2 regions of the Nonomuraea sp. NPDC050786 genome follow, and region 1 is predicted to be linked to the other one. Evidence: riboswitches for the same ligand, from Rfam matches in the RefSeq annotation. Region 1 holds a riboswitch; the other holds the start of a gene.
The links. Region 1 has a riboswitch for thiamine pyrophosphate ahead of AB0H84_RS35270 (cytosine permease). Riboswitches for the same ligand answer to the same signal wherever they lie in the genome.
Positions count from the first base shown of each region.

Region 1 (7,870 bases):
GAACCCGTGCCAGAGCACGGGCGAAGACTCCACGGGTCCGGAGCGGACACGATCTTCCTTTCGATAGAGGTCGTCCATAACCGTAACGATGCGGTTGGCGTCTATGTTTCCGAAGTGACTCATCGCTGGTTCCGCGTACTTTTACGTGGGAAAACCTTGGCCGAGAGTCTTCACTGACGCGGGGTTCGACGTAGCGTTTATGACAACCGAAGGAAGAGGGCAAAGTGTCTGAGGACGACCGGACGCGGGCCATGCGGTCACCAGGCGACGGCCGCCCGCTGCCACCGAAGCCCAATGACGGGCTGGTGCGTTCAGGGGGTGCGCCGGCCCATGAGAGCCCGTTCGGCGGGCCGGGCGCGCCGACGCACAAGCTTCCGGCAGTTCCACAGGGACCCCCTTCGGATGCGCCGCCCAAGGGTGGGCGCGTGTACGGCAAGGCCCGTGCCGGTAACAGTCCGGTCCGGCCGCTGCGCTCGAAGGGCGGTGAGCCGGCCGGTCCCGCGCGGCCGCGCATCCGGCTCTCCGGCAAGACCATTCTGAAGATCGTGGCCGGGCTGCTGGTCGTCCTGCTCGTCGCGGCCGTGGGCCTGTTCTTCTGGATCAACTCCCGGATCACCGGCATCGAGGGCGTGCTCGACGACTACCAGGGCCGCATCGCCGACACTCCGGGCACCAACTGGCTGCTCGTCGGCTCCGACAGCCGCAAGGGCCTGTCGGCCGCGGAGCGGAAGAAGCTGGCCACCGGCAGGGCCGTCGGGCAGCGTACGGACTCCATGATGCTGCTGCACATTCCCGACACCGGCGACAAGCCGACGCTGGTGAGCCTGCCGCGCGACTCGGCGGTCACCATCCCCGGCAAGGGGCGCGACAAGCTCAACGCCGCCTACAACGGCGGGCCGCAGCTGCTGGTCCGCACCGTCGAGTCGGTCACCGGCGTGCACATCGACCACTACATGGAGATCGGGTTCGCCGGGTTCGTGAACATCGTGGACGCCATCGGCGGGGTCGAGATCAACGTACGGGCCGCCGTGGACGACCCGAAGGCGGGACTCAAGCTGAAGAAGGGCACCCAGGTGCTCAACGGCGCCCAGGCCCTGGGATACGTGCGAACCCGCAAGGGCGGCGCGCTGCCCGACTTCGAGCGGACCAAGCGGCAGCGGCAGTTCCTGGGCGCGGTCGTGAAGAAGGCGGCCAGTCCTGGGGTGCTGATCAACCCGTTCACCTCGATCCCGCTGGCCATGAGCGCCACCGACGCGGTCGCCGTCGACTCGGGGACGGGGGCCTTCGACATGCTGTCGCTGGGGCTGGCGATGGGCGACAGCCCGGTGACGACGGTGGTGCCGTTCGGCGGGAACGAGACCGTCCCGAGCGGCGGCACGGCGGTCAAGTGGGACCGCACCAAGGCCCTGGCCCTCTTCGACGCTCTCAAGAGCGACAAGCCGGTTCCCCAGAACATCATCGACAGCAACTGAGCACTAACCTGCCGGCCATGGCCATCTCGGAGAAACTGCACAGCATCGGCCGTCCGATGCTCCAGGCGCAGCTGGAGCATCCCACCGTGGCCGGCATCGGGCGGGGCGACCTGCCCGAGCCGGTGTTCAGGTCGTGGCTGGAGCAGGACTACCTGTTCCTGCTCGACTACGTACGGGTCTTCGCCCGGCTGGCCTGGCAGGCTCCCGCCGGGCACCTGGGCGACCTGGTGGACCTGGCGCACACCACGTACCACGACGAGCTGAGCCTGCACAGGTCGCTGTCGGCGGAGTTCGGGGCGGATCTGGAGGGGGCGGTGAAGGGGCCGGCGTGCGCGGCGTACACGGCGTTCCTGCTGGAGTCCGCGGCGTCGTACGGGGAGGGGCTGGCGGCGCTTTATCCGTGTATGTGGGGATATTCGAGCCTTGGGCGGATATTGGCGGAGAATCCGCCTGATGAGCCGAGATATCGGGCTTGGGTGGACACGTACGCGGATCCGGGGTTCGAGGCGCTGACCGTGCGGATCGCGCAGATGATCGACGAGGCGGAGCCGGACCCGGCGCGGGCGGAGGCGCTGTTCGCCGAGGGGATGGCCCACGAGCTGGCCTTCTGGAACGTCCCCTAGCCGCCGTACGCTGGTGGCATGCCGGAACTTCCTGAAGTGGAGTCTCTCACCCACTTCCTGCGCGAGCGGGCCGTGGGACGTACGGTCCTGGGGGTCGACGTCGTGGCCATCCAGGCGCTCAAGACGTTCGACCCGCCCGTGACCGCGCTCGGCGGGCTGTCCGTCACCGGCGTGTCGCGGCACGGCAAGTTCCTCGACCTCGACTGTGACGGCCTCCACCTGGTCATCCACCTGGCCAGGGCGGGGTGGCTGCGCTGGCGCGACGACCTCTCGGGCGCGAAGCCGGTGCGCCCCGGCAAGGGGCCGCTCGCGGTACGGGTCCGGCTGGCGCCCGACGAGGAGGGGCCGGCGCCCGGGTTCGAGCTGACGGAGGCGGGGACGCAGAAGCGCCTCGCCGTCTATGTCACGAAAAATCCGGAAGACGTCCCCGGCATCGCCTCCCTCGGCCCCGACCCTCTCCGCGAGTCCTTCACCGTCGACGCGCTCAAGCGCATCGTGAGCGGCAACCGCACCCAGATCAAGGGGCTGCTGCGCGACCAGAAGATCATCGCGGGCATCGGCAACGCGTACTCGGACGAGGTGCTGCACGCGGCCAGAATGTCCCCGTTCAAGATCGCGGCGTCGTTGACCGACGCGCAGATCGCCGACCTGCACGAGGCCATCGTCACCATGTTGAGCGAGGCGGTGGAGCGGGCGCACGGGCTGGCGGCCAAGGACCTCAAGGCGGAGAAGAAGTCCGGGCTGCGCGTCCACAACCGGACGGGCCAGCCGTGCGACGTGTGCGGCGACACGATCCGCGAGGTGTCCTTCGCCGACTCGTCCCTGCAGTACTGCCCCACCTGCCAGACCGGCGGCAAGCCGCTCGCCGACCGGCGCCTGTCCCGCCTGCTGAAATGAGCCGCGCTCCGGTTATCGCTCGGCGGGTCGGTTCTCTCTTGTAACCGGGGCATGTTTTCGGCGAGCATGGGCACCGTGGAATCACCCGGTCACTGCGACAGCGCCATGGAAGACGACTACGACGTCCGCCAGTGGGACACGCGGGAGGACTGCGAGGTCCGTCAGATACTCGACCGCATCGCGGACAAGTGGTCGCTGCTGGTGATCGCGCTGCTCGACTGCCAGAGCCTGCGCTTCACCCAGCTCCGCCGCGAGATCGACGGCGTCAGCCAGCGCATGCTCAGCGTGACCCTGCGCCAGTTGGAGCGCGACGGCCTGGTCACCCGCACGGTCCACCCCGTCGTGCCGCCCAGGGTCGACTACGCGCTGACGCCGCTCGGCCGCACGCTCCACCAGACCATCAAGACGCTGGTCACCTGGACGGAGGAGCACCAGCAGGAGATCGCCGCCGCGCGTGCCGCCTACGACGCGAGGCGCGAGATGATGGAAGCATGACCGTACCTGAGATCGAGGCCAGCGCAGTTCCCGACGACGCCTACCTGCTCGACGTCCGAGAGCAGGACGAGTGGGTCGCCGGGCACGCGCCAGAGGCCGTCCACATCCCCATGACCCAGATCCAAGGGCGGGTGGACGAGGTGCCCGGCGACCGCACGGTCTACGTCGTCTGCCGGGTGGGCGGCCGGTCCCTGCAGGTGGCGGCCTGGCTCAACCAGCTCGGGCGCGACGCGGTCAACGTCGGTGGCGGCATGCAGTCGTGGGAGTACGCGCGCCGTCCGATGGTGAGCGAGACCGGGCAAACGCCCTTCGTGGCGTAAAAAGCTACAAAAGCGGGCGTAAAGCCTCCTGTGGCATTTCCGCCGCCACTAGGGCATGATGAGGGCGCCAACTTCAGATCGTCGCGGGAGCTCGGGGTTCGCCGGGCTGAGAGGGCAGCACAGATCCGCTGCCGACCGCCTGAACCTGTCCGGGTAATGCCGGCGTAGGGAGTGTGCGATGACGCATGTCGCCGACGAAGTTCCCCTGACCCTCGAGGGCAGGCCGCCGAAGACCCTGGGCGTGCTCGACCAGGGTGCGCTCTGGGCGAACCTCGGGGTCAGCCTCCTGGGCTTCTCCGGGGCGCTGCTCCTGCTCGACCCGCTCGGCGGGGCCCCGCTCAGCCTGGCCGCCGCGCTGGTGGCCGTCGTGGTGGGCAGCCTCGTCGGCACGGCCATGGTGGGCCTGTCCGCCGTCCCTGGCACGCGGACGGGGCAGCCCGCGATGGTGCTGCTGCGGGGGCTGTTCGGGGCGAGGATCTCGTACGTGCCCACGGTGCTGAACATCGTGCAGATGATCGGCTGGGGTGCGTTCGAGCTGTGGGTGATCGCCAAGGCGGCCGGCGCGATCTTCGGCGCGGTGCCGTACCAGGTGTGGGTGATCGCGGCGGGGGCGCTGACCACCGCGCTCTCCATCTGGCCGCTCGGGTCGGTGCGGATCCTGCGGCGGTACGTCACCATCGGGGTGGTCGTGTCGCTGGTCTGGTTCGCCTGGTTCTTCCTGACCCGGGCGCCCGCGCACACCGGCGGGTCCTGGGCGGCGTTCGCCCCGGCCGTGGACTACGTGATCGCGCTGTCGGTGTCGTGGGTGCCGATGGCGGCCGACTTCGCCCGGCACTCCCGGTCGAGCGGGGCGGCGTTCACCGGCGTGGTCGCCGGGTACACGCTGGCGCAGGTGGCCTGCCTGGGGCTGGGCGTGTACGCGGTGGCCCTGGCGGGGGCGGACGCGGTGCGGGCCGACGGGACGTCGGTGTTCGGCCCGTTCGTCGCGGTGCCGCTGGGCGCGCTCTTCTTCGCGATCCTGGTGCTCCGCGAGACCGACCAGTCGTTCGCCAACGTCTACTCCACCACGCTCTCGCTGCAGAACCTGATGCCGCGCGTGGACCGGCGCATCTTCTCCACCGCCATCGGCGTGCTGACCGTCGCGATCGCCCTGTTCGTGGACGTCAACTCGTATGGGGCGTTCCTGGGCGTGATCGGGGCGGTGTTCGTGCCGATGTTCGCGGTGCTGGCCGTGGACTACTTCGTGCTGGGCGGCTCGCGCGGCTGGAACACCGAGGAGCACGCGCCCTCGCGCTGGTCGAGGCTGGTGCCGTGGGCCCTCGGCTTCGTGGCGTACTGGCTGACGACCTCCACGCCCACGCTCCCGCAGTGGGACGCCTACTGGCAGTCGGTCCGCGAGGCCATCGGCTTCGCCCGGCAGCCGTGGATGAACGGGGCGCTCGGCGCGGCCGTCGTGGCCGCGCTGGTGACCCTGCTCATCGGCGCGTTGACGCCCGCTGCTCGACGTTGAGCAGGTGCTGCTTGGCCGCTTGGCCGCCCGCGTAGTCGCCGAGCCCGCCGTCCTCGCGCACCACGCGGTGGCACGGCACGATCACGCACACGGGGTTGGAGGCCAGCGCGTTGCCGATCGCCCGCAGCGCGCGCGGCCTGCCGATGCTCGCGCCGATCTCCTCCAAGGTCGTCGTCGTGCCGTACGGGATCGCCGTCGTCTTCTGCAGCACCGTGCGGGCGAACGGCGTGGCCAGCGTCAGGTTCACCGGTGTGGCGAACGCGCGCAGGCGGCCGGAGAAGTACGCGTCCAGCTCCCTGCGCACCGGGTCGAGCCGGCGGGCGTCCTGCCCGATGAAGCTGCCCACATGCCTGGTGAGCAGCTCGAACACATTGTTCTCCGGCTCGAAGCTGCACGCCACGATGCCCTTGGCCGTCACCGCGAGCACCAGCCTGCCGACGGCGCCGTCATAGGTGCCGAACGCGATGTCAGGGGGCGTCTCACCTCGATAGGTGCTGGACGTCACGCGCAACAGGGCTTCAAGATCGCCACTCGACATGCGCCCACCCGTCCCCACCGAGAATCACCGTGACCGCAGCGTATCGGACGGATCGCCCGACGGACCCACCTTGCCACGTGCACTATGGAGGAGTGGGGGACGAATGGGCCGGGAGTGACGACGAGATAGCTCGTGCTGCCCTCGCCAGTTCGCCCAACGCCGTCGTGGTCGTCGACCGGGACCAGAGCGTGCTGGTCTGGAACGAGGCTGCCGAGCGGCTGTTCGGGTGGACCGCGGAGGAGATGCTCGGGCGCCGGGCGCCGATCGTGCCCGGCGAGCTCACCGCCGAGCACAACGCCGTCCTGGAGCGCGTACGCACCGGCGGCCAGGTCTCGGTTCGCACCAAGCGCCTGCGCGGCGACGGGACCGTTCTGGACGTCCGGGTCGACATCAGCGCGCTGCGCCTGGGCAGCGCCGTGGCCGGATACGTCTGCGTCCACCATCTCGCGCGCGCCGACGAGCTGGCCAGGAACCGCATGGCCCGCAGGGCGCGGCTGGTGCGCAGGCTGACCGACGTGGTCGGCGACATCAACTCCGAGCTCGAGCTCTCCGCCGTGCTCGACCGGATCTCGGCCAGCCTCACCGAGCTCACGGGGGCGGACGCGGGCGGGTTCGTGCTGATCGAGGGCGACCGGTTACGCCTGGTCAGCACGTACCAGCTGCCGGCCGCCATCAGGGGCACCACCACGGACCTGCGTACGAGCCTCGTGGACAAGCTCTTACGCACCGGCAAGACCGTCCTGCTGCAGTCGGACGAGCTGGACGACCTGGTGTGGGCGCGGCTGAAGGGCCTGCACACGATCGCGCTCGGGCTGGCCGCCGTCGGCGGGCGCCCCTACGGGGCTCTGTACGCGCTGTTCGCCGAGAGCACGCCCGGACACCTCGAGCTGGAGCTGCTGGAGCTGCTGGCCGGGCACGCCGGCATCGCCGTCGGCAACGCGGTGGCCTACCAGGAGGCGGTCCGGCAGCGGGCGCACGAGCAGGCCGTCTTCGACGCCAGTGCCGACGGCATCGCGGTGCTCGACGAGGCCGGCCGCGTGGTGCGGTGGAACCCGGCCGCCGTCGAGCTCACCGCGTTCCCCGCCGAGGCCGTCATCGGCGGGCCGCCGCCGTTCCCGCTGCCCAAACCGGGCGAGAAGGTCACGTTCCAGATGGAGAGCGGGCGGTGGCTGGACGTCGTGAGCGCGCGGATCGAGGAGACCGGCGAGGTGGTCATCGACTTCCGCGACGTGACCACGGCCAAGGAGCTCGAGGAGGCCAAGGACCTGTTCCTGGCCACGACCAGCCACGAGCTGCGTACGCCCATCACGATCGTGCGCGGGTTCGCCAGCACCCTCGACAGGCGCTGGGACAAGATGAGCGACCCCGAGCGCCGCTCGGCCGTCCACACGATCGCCGAGCGCGCCAGGTCGCTGGGCGAGCTCATGGACCACCTGCTGCTCGGGGCCAGGGCGGGGGCGGACGAGCTGAAGGTGCGCATCGAGGAGTTCGACCTGGCGGAGCGGATCGACGCGGCCACCCTGGGGCTGCCCGCGCTGTCGGACAAGCACCGGGTCGAGGTGGACATCCGTGACGGGCTGCCGTACGTGCTCGGTGACGCGCTGGCCACGGACATCGTCCTGGGGCAGCTGCTGGAGAACGCGTTCAAGTATTCGCCCGAGGGCGGGCTGATCAGCGTGGCGGCCTGGCCCGAGGGCGACAACGTGGTCGTGGTCGTGGACGACGAAGGCGTGGGTATCGCGCCGACGGACCGCGAGCGGATCTTTGAGAGGTTTGTCCAGGTGGACAGCGGGGACCGGAGAAGGTTTGGTGGAGTAGGGCTCGGTCTTTACATCGTCCGTAGCCTCGCGAGAGCCCAGGGCGGAGACGTGAGCGCCCATCCGCGACCGGAAGGGGGGACGAGAATGCGGCTCTCGCTACGAGCTGTTTCCCCTATCCGATCCGACACACCGATGCGGTAACGAGGTGGTCACAGTTCCGCTGATCTATCGTCCAATGTGCACAAGCTGTGATCG
Region 1 is NZ_JBFAHJ010000024.1:86,550-94,419, reverse strand. Features, by position in the region: gene AB0H84_RS35295 (LCP family protein) at 426-1,472, shown strand; gene AB0H84_RS35290 (TenA family protein) at 1,490-2,095, shown strand; gene AB0H84_RS35285 (DNA-formamidopyrimidine glycosylase family protein) at 2,114-2,992, shown strand; gene AB0H84_RS35280 (helix-turn-helix domain-containing protein) at 3,098-3,487, shown strand; gene AB0H84_RS35275 (rhodanese-like domain-containing protein) at 3,484-3,807, shown strand; TPP riboswitch at 3,881-3,996, shown strand; gene AB0H84_RS35270 (cytosine permease) at 3,986-5,317, shown strand; gene AB0H84_RS35265 (methylated-DNA--[protein]-cysteine S-methyltransferase) at 5,283-5,855, opposite strand; gene AB0H84_RS35260 (PAS domain S-box protein) at 5,948-7,816, shown strand.

Region 2 (7,870 bases), on a different contig from region 1:
TACGCGCCCTGCTGCCCGGTCACGGCTGCGCGGTGCTCGTCACGAGCCGGCGGCGGATCGCGGAGCTGCCGGGCGCCCTCCAGCTCGAGCTCGACGTGCTGCCGCCCGAGGAGGCCGAGGAACTCCTCGCCAAGATCGTCGGCGCCGAGCGGGTGGCGGCGGAGCGCGAGGCCGCACAGGCGATCCTGCACTCCTGCGGCCACCTGCCGCTGGCCGTCAGGGTGGCGGGGGCCCGGCTGGCCGGGCGGCCCGGCTGGCCGCTGAGCGTGCTGCGGCAGCGGCTGGATGACGAGACGAGCCGCCTCGACGAGCTGCGCGCCGGCGACCTCGAGGTACGCGGCTCGTTCGAGCTCAGCTACCGCCGGCTGCCCGGCGACGCGGCCCTGGCCTTCCGCGCGCTCGGCCTGCTCGGCTCCCAGTCCGTACCCGGCTGGGTGGCCGACGCCGTGCTCGACCGGCACCGGTCGGACACCGTGGTGGACACCCTCGTGGACGCCAACCTCCTGCGCCTGGCCGGCACCGACCCCGTCGGCCAGCCCCGCTACCGCCTGCACGACCTGGTCCGCTGCGCCGCCATGGAGAAGGCGGGCGCCCCCACCATCGACGGGGCCGAACGGCACGCGCTCGTCAGGGTGCTCGGCGGCTGGCTGACCGCCGCCGAACACGCCGCCGCGCGGCTGCCGACCACCCTGTTCGGGCTGACGTCCGACGGGGCGCCCCGCTGGAGCCTGGAGCGGGAGACCCTCGGCCGCCTGACCGCCGAGCCGCTGGCCTGGTTCGACGCCGAGCATGAGTCCCTGGTCGACGCCGTACGGCTGGCCGCCGGCGCGGGCCTGGCCCAGTCCGCGTGGGGGCTGGCCGCGACCCTGGTGCCCTACTTCGACCTGCACTGCCGCCTGGACGAGTGGCAGAGCACGCACCGCGTCGCCCTGGACAGCGCCCGCGCGGCCGGCGACCGCCACGGCGAGGCCGCCATGCTCCGCGGCCTGGCCCAGGTCTGCCTCTACCAGGACCGGTACGCCGAGGCCGGCGACATGTTCCGGCGCGCGCGGGCCATCTTCCACGAGCTCGGCGACACGCGGAGCGAGGCGATCTCGATCTGCGGGCTGGCGGCGGTCAACCAGTTCTCCGGCCGGCACCTCAGGGCGCTCGGGTCCTTCAGGCACGCGCTGGCCATGTTCCTGGCCATCGGCGACAGGAGCGGCGAGGCGTACGCGCGGCAGGCGATCGGGCGCGTCTACCTGTCGCTGCGCGACGTGCGCCAGGCCTCCAGGTGGCTCGGGGACGCCCTGCGGCTGGCCGAGGAGCTCGGCGACGCGCACCGCGAGGGCTGCGTGTCCATGCAGCTCGGCCGCCTGTACGACCTGGTCGCCGAGTCCGACAGGGCCATGCGCTTCCAGGGGCACGCGCTGGACATCTTCGAGGCTCTCGGGGATCGGCACTGCGGCGCGTACGCGATGCGGAACCTGGGTGGGCTCCAGGTGGCCAGGGGCGACCGGTCGGACGGCTCCGACCAGCTGGAGCGCTCACTGGTGATCTTCCAGCAGCTCGGGGACCGGAGCGGCGAGGCGGACACGTACCAGTCGCTGGGCGAGCTGTACCACTCGTCCGGGCGCTCCGTGCTGGCCCGCCACTACCTGCACCAGGCCCGCGAGCTGCGCAGGGAGCTCAGCGAGTCGTTCGCGTGACGGCGGGGTGTGCGGCCAGCCATCCCGCCGTGGGCCAGGTCTCGAGGCGCCACGCGCTGTCCCAGAACATCCACTCGTACTCGGTGGCCCGGCAGAACGCCGCCTCCATCGCCCGGCGCGTCCCCGGGTCGGCGAGCTCGGCCAGCCGGTCCACGAGCGCCCTGGCCTGCTCCACCGAGGCCGCGAACGACGGGTCGGAGTAGGTGGCGATCCAGGTCCGGTACGGGTGGCCGGCGGCGTCCGCCGTGCGCTCGAGCAGCGCCGTGCCGACGTCCTGGTACACCCAGAAACACGGCAGCACGGCGGCGGCGAGCACGGGCAAGGGAGCGGCGAGGGCCGTGGCCTGGAGATAGGAGGAGTAGGCCAGGCAGGTGGGCGAGGTGGCGATGGCTTCTGTCTCGTCGGGCGCCAGGCCGAACTGCTGGAGGTAGCCGGCGTGCAGCCCGCGCTCGACGACCAGCGCCGTGTGCGCGCTCCGGGCGAAGAACGCGGCGTCGTCCGGGTCGGTGGCGCGGGCCGAGGCGGTCGCGAGCACCTTGGAGTACGCCACCAGGTAGCGGCCGTCCTGGACGAGGTAGAACGCGAAGCGCTCCCGGTCGAGGGTGCCGTCGCGGAGCGCGGTGTTGAACGGGTGGTGGTGGATCGCCTCGAGCAACGCGGCCGTGCGCGTCCACATCTGCTCACAGAAGGTCACCGATGACGTCCCTTCGCTAGTGCGAACTAGATCAGGTTCGACGGGTGTGATCTCAGCCCGGCCTCCCGGGCACCCCGCGTCACAGGGAACGCTAGCAGAGGGCGAGAAGCGACACCACGGCCCGCACTCTCACCAGAGCGGTGGCGGCCGGCAGACCGGCCCAGACGATGGGCCGCCGCACCGGCTCAGCCACGCCGGGCCTCCCACGTGCGCCGACGCCCGGCTCCGAGCCCGTGCCCACACCCGCGAGCACAGCGAGGACCCCCTCGAAATAGGCTCGTGGACATGGCCGGCCGCATTCTCGTCCTGAACACCGGATCCTCGTCGATCAAGTACGAGCTGGTGGACGTCGAGACCCGCGAACGCCCAGCCGGCGGCCTGGTCGAACGCATCGGCGAGGAGACCGGGCGGCTCACCCATCGGAGCGGGGACGGGACGCCGTACGTGCGGGAGCGGCCCTTCCCCGGGCACGGCGAGGGGCTGGAGGCCATGATGGAGGCGTTCGCCGCGGCAGGGCCCGAACTGGCGCCCGTCGCGGTCGGGCACCGGGTCGTGCACGGCGGCACCCGCTTCACCGAGGCCGTGCTGATCGACGACGACGTGATCGCCGCCCTCGAGGAACTGACACCACTCGCTCCCCTGCACAACCCGATCAACGTCACCGGCATCCGCGTCGCGCGCAAGGCGTTCCCCCAGGTACCACAGGTGGCCGTGTTCGACACCGCCTTCCACCGCACCCTGCCACCCGAGGCCTACACCTACGCCGTGCCCCAGGAGTGGGGCGTGCGGCGCTTCGGCTTCCACGGCACCTCCTGCGCGTACGTCTCCCGCCGCGCCGCCGCCTTCCTCCGCCGGGACCTGGCCGACCTCAACCTGATCGTGCTGCACCTGGGCAACGGCGCCAGCGCCACCGCCGTCTGCGGCGGGCGCAGCATCGACACCTCCATGGGCATGACGCCCTTGGAGGGGCTGGTCATGGGCACCCGCTCCGGCGACATCGACCCGGCGCTCACCGGTTACCTCGCCCGCGTGAACGGGCTGGACGCCCAGCAGGTCGAGCAGGCGCTCACTCACCACAGCGGCCTGCTCGCGCTGGCCGGCACCAGAGACATGCGGGAAGTACGCGCCCGCGACGACCACGCCGCCCGTTCAGCCCTGGACATCTACACTCGCCGCATCCGCAAGTACGTCGGCGCCTACTACGCGCTGCTCGGACGGGTGGACGCGATCGTGTTCACCGGCGGCGTGGGCGAACACGACACCGCCACCCGCGCCGAATCCCTGGCCGGGCTCGAACGGCTCGGCATCGCCGTGGACCCGGCACTCAACCAGGCCGGCACGACCGGCGAACGGCTCATCTCCCCCGCGGGCGCCGAAGTGTCCGTGCTGGTCATCCCCACCGACGAGGAATGGGAGATCGCCCGCCAGGCCCACGCACTCGTTTCGCCGATCGTGGCCCCGCCGGCAAGCCGTCCTTCAGTCCAAGGGGACGTGCCAGCGTAGCCGTGTGCCGCCCTCCTCCGGAGCCTCCAGTTCGGCGGTGCCGCCCAGACGGCCGGCCCGCTCCTCGATGTTGCGCACGCCGCTGCGGCGTCCTTCCTCTCCCAAGCCGACGCCGTTGTCGGTGACCACAAGCGTGAGCCGCTGATCGGCGACCTCCACCGAGGCCTGCGCCCGGGTCGCGCGGGAGTGGCGCACCACGTTCGACAGTGCCTCACGCAGCACGGCCAGCAGGTGCTCGGCGACACGCTCGGGCACCACGGTGTCGATCTGGCCCTCCATGCGCAGCCCCGGCATGAACCCCAGATGCCCGCCCGCTCCCTCCACGAGTTCGACGATCTGCGTCCGCAGACTCGGAGCAGCCTCCTGGCGCGGGGCCTGCAGGGCGAAGATGGACGAGCGGATCTGCCGGATCGTCTCGTCCAGCTCGTCGATCGCGTGCTGCACCCGCTTGCCCGCCTCCGGCCGCTCGATCAGGCGTACCGTGCTCATCAACGTCATCGCGGTGGCGAACAACCGCTGGATGACCACGTCATGCAGATCCTTGGCGATGCGGTCCCGGTCCTCCAGCAGGCCGAGCCGCTCGGCATCACGCCGTGCCTCGGCCAGCTCCAGCGCGACCGCCGCCTGACCCGCGAACGACTCCACCATCTGCTGATCGGCCCCGCTGAACGGCAGCCGCCCGCTGCGCTTGGCCAACGCCAGCACCCCACGCACCTGCGGCGCCGTACCCAGCGGCACCATCAGGGCGCGCCCGTAGCCCAGCCGCCGCAACGGCGAGTCAGGGTAAGGATCGCTCGGCAGATCCCGCTCCGACACCGGCTCGCCCCGTCTGAACGCCTCGCCGGCCGGCGTGGCCGAGATCTCGAACGTCATCCCCAGCAGCTCGCCGGCTCCCTCGCCCTCCGCCACATCCACGACGAGCGTCTCACCCGACGCCTCGGGCAGCAGCACCTGCACCACGTCGGCGTCGCACATCTGTCCGGCACATGCCGCCATCGTGGTCAGCACCTCATGAAGGCCGGCGCCGGACAGCAGGCTCGTGGTGATCTCTGACGACGCCTTCAGCCACACCTCGCGCCGCCGGGACTCCTCGTACAACCGGGCGTTCTCCACCGCGACGCCCGCGGCGGTCGCCAGTGCGATGACGACCGCCTCGTCCTCTTCGTCGAAGTCCCCGCCGCCGCGTTTCTCGGTCAGGTAGAGGTTGCCGAACACCTCGTCCCGCACCCGTACGGGCACTCCGAGGAAGGTGCCCATCGGCGGGTGCCCCGGCGGGAAGCCGTACGACTCCGGATGATCGGAGATGCGGCTCAACCGCAGCGGTCGCGCATCCTTGATCAGGAGGCCGAGCAGCCCGAGCCCGTGCGGCCAGTGCTCGATCTTGGCGATCTCCTGCTCGCTCAGCCCCACCGGGATGAACTGGACGAGCGTGCGCTCCTCCCCCACCACGCCCAACGCCCCGTAGCTGGCGTCCACGAGCTTGGTCGCGGTCTCCACGATCCGCCGCAGCACGGTCTCCAGGTCCAGGTCGCTGCCCACCGACACCACGGCCTCGAGCAGCGCGTGCACGCGATCCCGCGTGGCCAGTACGGCGTTCAGCCGGGTCTGCAGCTCTGCCAGCAGTTCATCGAGCCGCATCTGGGGCATCAGCGGACGATGCTCGGTCTCGGACATACCGATCAGTGTCGCAGCAGGGAGGGTAGCGGCAACACCGCTGCGGGGCGGTGTGTTCGGGCGCAGCGCGACGCCCGCCTCCGGCGGCCGGAGACGGGCGTGTTGCCGCGCGCTCTACTTCAGCCAGGCGTTGCGCTGGACGACCGGCAGGTTGCCGAGTCCCAGTGTGGTGCCGGCGTCGGCGAGGGCGAGGCCTATGAGGACGATCGAGTAAATGATGTGGTCGTCCATGAAGGGGTTGTTGTCCAGGGGCAGCTCGGCCGCCCACATGAGAACCAGCATCAGCGTGCCGGCACCAGCGGCGATCCTGGTGCCGATGCCCAGGATCAGAGCCAGGCCAATGCCGAGCAGCCCGGCCATGAACAGCCAGTCCACCCATGCCTGCCCGGCCAGCGAGCCGAAGAAGCCACCGAGCGCGTTCTCGCCGGTGCCCTTGAGGAACCCCGTCGTGGGGCTGCCGCCGGAAATCCAGGCACGGTTGGCCGGGGTCGCGAACCCCCAGCCGAAGGTCTTGTCCAGGAACGCCCACAGGAAGATCCAGCCGATCGAGATCCGGGCGATCGCCCAGACGTAGTCGACCGGACGACGTGGCTGCGTGCCCGTGCGCTCCGGGATGACGGGCCGGTTGACGGTGGCGGCCATGATGGCCCCCTTTCGCTGCGGACGTGTCGTTGTCACACCCCAAGCACACCGCCCGCGGCGCTTCCTGAGCAGTGTCGTATGACCCCCAGCGCCAGGACCTTGGTCCCGTCCGTACCCGGGCGGGCAGCCGCCGTTCCGCGGCACGCGAGGACGAACGGCAGCTACCTCACCGCCTTGCGGCACTGTCCCACCTCGCACTTCCTTGATGCGATCGAGGCATGCAGAGAACGCTCGATGCCGGGAGCCGTCTACGACGAGCACTGCCAGGACTGCCTGCCGGGCTCGTCGCCTATGTGACGTTCGTGCGCCCGCGGCTGCTCCGCTGGGGAGCGACGGCATGCCCAGCGCTCGCCGCATCGTCCCCGAGTAGCAGCAGCTCGACGTGGGCCACCTGCTCCTGTCGCAGTCGGCCGACTACTTCACGGTCAGGAAGCAGATGACCAGGATCAAGGCTCTGGCCGAGGGCGCATACCGGCGGGGGACCGTCCGCTCCTGCCAGAATCATGGTCCATCCTCGATCTCCCTTGCAGAGCACGCTTGATCAGGGCGGCGAGGCCAGCGTCGAAGGGCCTCACGAGGGAGGACTTTGGACCTCCGAATCAAGGACCTGTTGCCTTCCGGGTCCCGCCGATGGTCAGATAGCGTCGCAAGCATGATTCGTGTGTTCCTCGTCGACGATCACGAGGTAGTGCGCCGGGGTGTGGCAGCTCTGCTGTCTTCCGAGGACGACATCGACGTCATCGGCGAGGCGGGCACCGCTGAGTCGGCCATCGCCCGCATCTCCGCGCTCGAACCCGACGTGGCGGTGCTGGACGTACGGTTGCCCGACGGCAGCGGCGTGGACGTGTGCCGCGAGGTGCGTTCCCGGATCCCCGGGCTGTCCTGCCTGATGTTGACGTCGTTCACCGACGACGACGCGTTGTTCGACGCGGTGATGGCCGGCGCTTCCGGCTACGTGCTCAAGCAGATCCACGGCTCCGACCTGGTCGGCGCGGTCCGCACGGTGGCGTCCGGGCAGTCCCTGCTCGACCCGCAGACCACTGCCGCCATGCTGCAACGCCTGCGCGAACAGGCCGCCAGGAAGGACCCACTGGCCGCGTTGTCGGAGCAGGAGCGGCAGATTCTCGACCTGATCGGCGAGGGGCTGACCAACCGGCAGATCGGCGAGCGGATGTTCCTGGCCGAGAAGACGGTCAAGAACTACGTGTCCAACCTGCTGGCCAAGCTCAACATGCAACGTCGCACCCAGGCAGCCGCGCTTGCCGCCCGGCTCCAGGACGACCGGCGCGACTGACCAGCTCAGGCACGTGACAGCCGCGGCCGCCGCGACAGCGACAGCCGCCCTGCCATGATCGAGGATCATGCCGCATGAGCGGGTCCAGAACGCCGGTCAGAGTGGTGGCGGAGCGCGCTGGACGCGCAGTTGCTCAATTTCGCGAGCGCCACCATCCACGGCCTGGCCGGCGGCCGGTGCGAGATCGTGGAGACCAACATCTACAACAACGAGGCCCGCTCCAACTACACCCGGTTCGTCTCCGCCACCTCCTCACCCTCGACCCGGGTCGGGACGCAGGTGCGGCTGGCCAACCCGTTCGACGCCTCCACGCTGGTGCACGCCGTGGTGAGGCCGCGGCACCCGTACCACCGGCTCTTCCTGGAGCACCAGTGG
Region 2 is NZ_JBFAHJ010000014.1:35,825-43,694, forward strand. Features, by position in the region: gene AB0H84_RS24890 (BTAD domain-containing putative transcriptional regulator) at 1-1,688, shown strand, start outside; gene tenA (thiaminase II) at 1,669-2,382, opposite strand; TPP riboswitch at 2,374-2,469, opposite strand; gene AB0H84_RS24900 (acetate kinase) at 2,668-3,885, shown strand; gene AB0H84_RS24905 (GAF domain-containing protein) at 3,859-5,559, opposite strand; gene AB0H84_RS24910 (hypothetical protein) at 5,674-6,201, opposite strand; gene AB0H84_RS24915 (response regulator transcription factor) at 6,854-7,495, shown strand; gene AB0H84_RS24920 (hypothetical protein) at 7,625-7,870, shown strand, end outside.
Region 2: linked by a shared signal. The riboswitch ahead of tenA (thiaminase II) and the one ahead of AB0H84_RS35270 (cytosine permease) in region 1 are both predicted to bind thiamine pyrophosphate.